3 regions of the Obesumbacterium proteus genome follow, and region 2 is predicted to be linked to each of the others. Evidence: predicted binding sites of a transcription regulator. Region 2 holds the regulator's gene; each other region holds the start of a gene.
What was found. The regulator Fur, encoded in region 2, represses iron uptake genes when iron is present. The targets are predictions, from matches to a motif close to ATAATAATGAGAACNACTATCAA.
Positions count from the first base shown of each region.

Region 1: the regulator Fur is predicted to act here: its motif matches at 836-858, upstream of efeU (iron uptake transporter permease EfeU).
Region 3: the regulator Fur is predicted to act here: its motif matches at 979-1,001, upstream of exbB (tonB-system energizer ExbB).

Region 1 is NZ_CP014608.1:2,289,649-2,291,924, forward strand. Features, by position in the region: gene DSM2777_RS10755 (phosphoethanolamine transferase) at 1-28, opposite strand, end outside; gene DSM2777_RS10760 (YodC family protein) at 303-485, opposite strand; gene efeU (iron uptake transporter permease EfeU) at 904-1,749, shown strand; gene efeO (iron uptake system protein EfeO) at 1,794-2,276, shown strand, end outside.
Region 2 is NZ_CP014608.1:2,478,085-2,480,360, forward strand. Features, by position in the region: gene DSM2777_RS11815 (beta-N-acetylhexosaminidase) at 1-754, shown strand, start outside; gene fur (ferric iron uptake transcriptional regulator) at 1,025-1,474, opposite strand; gene fldA (flavodoxin FldA) at 1,794-2,276, opposite strand, start outside.
Region 3 is NZ_CP014608.1:1,804,882-1,807,157, forward strand. Features, by position in the region: gene exbD (TonB system transport protein ExbD) at 1-28, opposite strand, end outside; gene exbB (tonB-system energizer ExbB) at 33-899, opposite strand; gene yddG (aromatic amino acid DMT transporter YddG) at 1,375-2,276, shown strand, end outside.

The DNA of each region.
Region 1 (2,276 bases), 190 kb from region 2:
AACTGACTCTTAACGCCTTTCGCTGCAAGGTAAACGCTCCCCAAAACCCGTTAAATGACCATGTCTGATGGAATAGTGGCCAAGAATTAAGCGTAATAAATAAACCGCTTTTATAGTGGGGCAGATTAGCGAGCCAAACTTAAGATAGCCTTAAGCCATCAAGGCTTCAGGTGATAAGAACTCAGCGAGTGAAAACAGCGGAATGTCTGCAAAGTGAATGACATTGTGTGATAAAAAAACGCCGCATTGATTATCATGCGGCGTGAAATCTTTGGGCTAATCAGGTGAAGATTTAGCGATATTTAGCAAACGCCAAAATCACCGTCTTCTTGGTAGAGGGCCAAATGTGAAGCCGCTATAGTTTCCTGCTTTTCGCTTCCTAGCTCATTCCAAGAACAGGTAATGTCATTGCCATTAACCGCGGCAACCGTCATTCGCGGGCCACCGCTGGTTTTCTGCACGCTGTCACCAACTGAAAAAATCATGCTTCTCTCCTCAATAAATCGGTCTAAATAATAAACAGAATGCGTTTATCTGATTGAATGTTTAGATATTCAAATAAAGTATGCATTAAAAAATAGACCAAATTAGCCCCGATAAATAGTGAAAAGAACCGATGTCTATAGTGATAAAAATTGAATAACTTTCCGCTGGTGCAGATGCCTATTGGTTCACTCGAATCGCTTTTTCGGATGTCATAAAAAATTGCTCACTTAAAAAACTCATTGCTTTGTTTTTAAAAGTTATTTTCATTTCAAATACCAGAAGGTAACAACTGGCCACACTTTAATTCACAAATAATATGAGGTGAACGCTTGTTTTTTTATTAACCGTAATGATAATCGGTATCATTATTTTTACGGTTCTTTACATGCGCATTGTGCGCAGGCAAGAGAGAAAAGCATGTTTGTTCCCTTCCTCATCATGTTCCGCGAAGGCCTTGAAGCTGCGTTGATCGTCAGCCTTATCGCCAGTTATCTAAAGAGAACCCAGCGTTCGCAGTGGTTGGGCGTCGTCTGGATTGGTGTGATCCTCGCCGCTGCACTCTGTTTAGGATTGGGCATCTTCATCAATGAAACCACCGGTGAATTCCCGCAAAAGCAGCAAGAACTGTTCGAAGGACTGGTTGCGGTGGTCGCGGTCTGCATTCTGACCTACATGGTGTTCTGGATGCGTAAGGTTTCCCGCTCGGTAAAAACACATCTCGAAGGGGCGATCGATAACGCACTCAGTGCAGGTAGAGGACAGGGTTGGGCACTGGTAGCGATGGTCTTCTTCGCCGTGGCGCGAGAAGGGCTAGAGTCGGTCTTCTTCCTGCTGGCGGCATTCCAGCAAGACGTTGGCGTTCAGGCGCCCATCGGCGCGGTATTGGGGCTCGTCTGCGCCATTCTCGTCGGCATGATGATTTATTGGGGCGGAATAAAGCTGCACTTAGCTAAGTTCTTCAAATGGACAAGCCTCTTCATCCTGTTTGTCGCCGCAGGTCTTGCCGCAGGTGCAATACGCGCCTTCCATGAGGCCGGATTATGGAATTATCTGCAAGATATCGCCTTCAATCTTACCGATGTACTTTCTACCCATTCACTGTTAGGAACGTTTTTAGAAGGCATTTTAGGCTATCAAGAAGCGCCTTCGGTGAGTGAAGTGTTGGTCTATTTCCTGTATCTGATCCCCGCACTGATTTTCTTCTTCATGCCACAGCGCGCAGATGTTGCGGCGGTGAATAGTAAAGCGGGTCATTCACGTTAATGAGTTTTCAATACGATTATCCTATTTCTCAGGGAGTTATTTCTATGTCTAACAAGACTTTCCGCCGCACTGCGCTGTCTTTAGCTTTACTGGCCTTACCTGCGACCGCGGCATTTGCCGCCGACGCATTGCCGCAGGTGAAAATCGCGGTCAATGACAAACAGTGTGAGCCGATGACGCTCACTATTCCTGCCGGAAAAACCCAGTTCATCGTGCATAACAACAGCCAAAAAGGTCTGGAGTGGGAAATTCTTAAAGGTGTCATGGTGGTGGAAGAGCGCGAAAATATCGCCCCAGGATTCACCCAAAAAATGACGGCAACCCTTGAGCCGGGTGAATACGATATGACCTGCGGGCTGCTGAGTAATCCGAAGGGAAAAATCATTGTTCAGGCCGCCGACGGCGCAGCCGCGGTGAAGACTGACGCAATGGCGCTGGTGGGGCCGATTGCAGAATACAAAATTTATGTCATGCAAGAAGTTAAACAGCTGGTTGAGCAGACTAAAGCCTTCACCGATGCAGTGAAA
Region 2 (2,276 bases):
CTTCTGGGATACGCTCTATTGGGGCGGTTTTGATACCGTCAACGACTGGGCGAACAAAGGCTACGAAGTAACGGTTTCTAACCCAGACTACGTCTACATGGATTTCCCGTATGAGGTGAATCCACAGGAAAATGGCTACTACTGGGGAACTCGCTTTAACGATGAGCGTAAGATCTTCAGCTTCGCGCCAGACAACATGCCACAGAACGCGGAAACTTCCGTAGACCGTGACGGCAATTTCTTTACCGCGAAAAGCGATAAGCCATGGCCGGGCGTTTATGGACTCTCAGCGCAGCTGTGGAGTGAAACTACGCGCACTGACGAAATGATGGAGTATAAAATCTATCCTCGCGTTATGACGGTGGCGGAGCGTGGATGGCATCGCGCGGGCTGGGAGCAGGACTACAAAGCGGGCCGCGAATATAAAGGCGGTGAAACCAATCTGGTAGATAAAAAATCTCTGCTGAGCGATTGGCAGCGCTTTGCAAACCTGATGGGGCAGCGTGAGCTGGCGAAAATGGATAAAGCCGGTGTGGAATATCGCCTGCCGGTTCCTGGGGCAAAAGTCGTGGGCGGGAAATTGGAAGCCAACATTGCGCTGCCAGGGCTGGGGATTGAATACTCCGTAGACGGCGGCAAGCAGTGGCAGCGTTATGATGCTAAAGCTCAACCGACCGTTTCTGGTGACGTTCAAATTCGTTCAGTGAGCCCAGATGGTAAACGCTATAGCCGCGTAGAACCGGTACAGGCGTGATATCCAAATAGGTAAGTTCGGTATTTCCTGCCCCGGTGGGGTAGGGAATAGCGCAATAACGTATTAATGCAGTGGTTCTTAATACCGTTTCATCATCATTATTGTTGCTATGGTATCTGCCGAAGCCATATGAGTGATTTAGTTGTGAGTTGCTTAGCCCCCTGCCTGAGGGGCTTTTTTTTGTCTGTTTTTTGCCGAGAAAACGGATTCTTTGGATTTCAGGCAATAAAAAAGCGACCCTCAGGTCGCCTCATTTACACTCGCGTGTTTTTACTCTCTGCCATCGTGCAGACTTTCGTCTTCGCGGCAATCACCCTCAGCGCAGTGACCATACAGGTACAGGCTGTGGTTGGTCAGCTGGATACCATATTTTTTAGCAATTTCGTGCTGACGTTTTTCGATGGAATCGTCGCTAAACTCGATCACTTTACCGCAGTCTAAGCAGATCAGATGATCATGGTGATGCTGTTGGGTCAGTTCAAATACAGATTTTCCGCCTTCAAAATTGTGACGAGTCACAATTCCAGCCTCGTCGAACTGGTTCAGTACACGGTAAACGGTGGCTAAGCCGATTTCTTCACCCATATCGATCAGCTTCTTATACAGGTCTTCTGCGCTGACGTGATGGCAAGTTGGATCTTGCAGAACTTCCAGAATCTTAAGACGCGGAAGCGTGACTTTAAGTCCAGCCTTCTTTAAAGGAGTGTTGTTATCTGTCATTCGGATTCTGTCCCGTTACTTAGCTCGAAGACGTTTAGGATAGCCTGCATTTGCTGCCAGCGTTGCCCTAATTGTCACCGAACTGAAAATATAATTGAGATTCATTATAAAGCTGATGGCGGTAAATGGAAACCGCAGTGTGTTAACAACTTGGACGGAACTACAGGGTGGAAATAAAACGTAACACACTGACAAATATGTAACTCTGCTGGTGGCGGGGGCTAGAGCGAGAAAAATGAGTTACATAGATGTTGCAAATTGCTTTCGCCAATCGCTGAAATACCCGCTGGCTTATGCAGTCAGCGGGTTCAATTTCATGTTAGCCAGCCAGTTCAGCCAAGCTCATCTCTTCGGAGATTTGTTTCACCCACGCATCAACACGCGTTGCGGTGAGTTCAGGCTGGCGATCTTCGTCAATAGCCAAACCAACGAAGGTTTTGTCATCAACCAGCGCTTTAGACGCTTCAAAATGGTAACCCGCAGTTGGCCAGTGACCAACGATGGTCGCGCCGCGTGGCTCGATCAAATCACGGATGGTGCCCATTGCGTCGCAGAAGTACTCTGCATAGTCTTCTTGGTCGCCGCAGCCAAACAGAGCAACCAGTTTACCGTTGAAGTCGATCTCTTCCAGAGAAGGGAAGAAATCATCCCAGTCACACTGAGCTTCGCCGTAATACCATGTTGGGATGCCAAGCAGAAGAATATCGAATGCTTCGATGTCTTCTTTGCTGCTTTTGGCAATGTCATGAACTTCAGCAACGTCTTTTCCGAGTTGCTTTTGGATCATCTTAGCGATGTTTTC
Region 3 (2,276 bases), 670 kb from region 2:
CGGAATAATCATGAATGTGCAGTGCCATACCGCTATTCCACCTGCTTTTGGGGCGCGTTGAGGTCCAGATCGCGGCTTAGCAGCAACAGAATTTGTGCGGCTGCATCTCCCACCTGTGCGCGATGTTCGTTAATCATGCGGCTGAACAGGTTGTAAATCACCACGGCTGGGATCGCGGCAATCAGCCCCATAGCGGTAGCCAGTAGCGCTTCGGCGATGCCCGGCGCAACGACGGCCAGATTGGTCGTTTGCGAGTGCGCAATGCCGATAAAACTATTCATGATGCCCCAGACGGTGCCGAATAAGCCGATAAACGGTGCAACGGCACCAATGGTGGCGAGATAGCCGTTGCCTTTGGCAAGCTGACGGCCATAGGCCGCAACGCGACGATCGAGGCGGAAATTGGTTCGGTCTTTAATACCGTTGAGATCGGATGCGTGTGCTGAAAGCTGTTTTTCATCCTGAGCATCGCGTAATAGGGCTGCGCTTATGCTGTTCTCGGCGAAGGACTGCGATAATTCACAGGCCGTGGATAAAGAATTAGATGGAAACAGTAAGCGATATTCGCGACGTAATTGTTGTTTAGCGCGTAGCAGCGCAATGCTTTTGGCAAATAAGATGGTCCAAGTGATAACGGATATAACGATTAATCCAATCATCACGCTTTTCACCACAATATCAGCCTGCTGATACATGCCAAAAATAGAAAGATCCAGCGATGAAATTCCACCGGTAGAAACGTTTTGAACGGTGCTTGCCTGCTCGCTAATAAGGGGGGCTGCGCCGGAATATCCAGCTATACCAAAGCTCAGGAATAGCGCCAGAGATTGTTTTAGCATCCTGCTGAACTTGCCGTTAAAAAGGGTGAACTGTGCTAAAAAGTTTTCCGCTAATGCCATGCGGAGCCTCCGTTTTATTTTTTTCATTGGATTGAACTGCATTTATTGCGGACAGGATGCTAGCAAAGATTTAGATCAAATGATACTCATTATCATTCTCATTTAATTAGGTGGGTAATTATTTTTACAATTAAGAATAAATTTAGGTTAATTAATCATTTTGGCGTCTAAGTCTATTTTTCTAAGTCGTATAAATTGTATGGATATTGTCTTTTTGTGGCTTGCTCTTTGGGTGAAAATAAATTTTCAATTTAACATATTGTGCTTAATACCTTTTTTCCCTGAGGTTAGACGATAAATCGGCTGATTTTATGTGTGCCACTGCACCGCCGTTTATGGCTATTTAGATAATATCCATGCTGATGTTGTTGGATTTATCTAACTGAATACGTGAGAATGCTTAACTTGAGCCGCCCAATCAGCGCTATCTTTTTGGGCCAAATTTTTCTCTCTCTTTTATTCACTGCGAGGCAGTATGGATAGCAGTAGCAGAACGAAAGCAAACGCCTGTGGGATCTTGGCCATCTTGCTTTGGAGCACCATCGTTGGCCTTATTCGTAACGTTAGCGAAGGCGTTGGGCCAGTGGCAGGTGCCGCATTGATCTATACGGCGGGTTCTATATTTCTTTTCATTCTGTTGGGTTCTCCCAAACTGCGAGCCTTTAAACCGGTTTATTTGTTAGCTGGGGGCGCTTTGTTTGCCAGCTATGAAGTCTGCCTCTCTTTGGCGCTGGGTTATGCCACCACGCGAGCCCAGTCGATTGAAGTTTCGGTGATTAACTATTTATGGCCGAGTTTTACCGTGCTGCTCTCTTTTTTATGCAGCGGTGGTCGGTTAAAAATCAGTTTATTGCTGGGCGTGTTGCTGTCTTTATTAGGCGTAACGGTGGTGATAAGCGGCGGTTCATTAGCCTCACTTTCTGGAATGGCTGAGAATATCGTTGCTCATCCGGTTAGCTATGTATTGGCCTTTGTTGGCGCTATCCTGTGGGCGGTGTATTGCGTTGTGACGAATAAATACGCCAACGGACAAAATGCAGCGGCGCTGTTCTTCGCGCTCACCGCCGTCTGTTTGTGGATTAAATGGTTATTAGGCGGAGCTGAGAGTTTTACTATCTCTTTGCACAGCGCGTTTTATATCGCGATGGCCGGTGCGGCGATGGGCTTTGGTTACGCCGCGTGGAATATCGGTATGATTCGCGGGGATATTAATCTACTCGCGACGCTCTCTTATTTCACGCCTATTCTTTCGGCGTTATTTGCCTCGCTAATTTTATCTTCTTTGCTGCCGCCAACGTTCTGGCTAGGTGTTTGCGCCGTTACCGCAGGTGCTATTATTTGTTGGCTGTCGACCAAGCCGAAGCGGGTGAGTAAAAC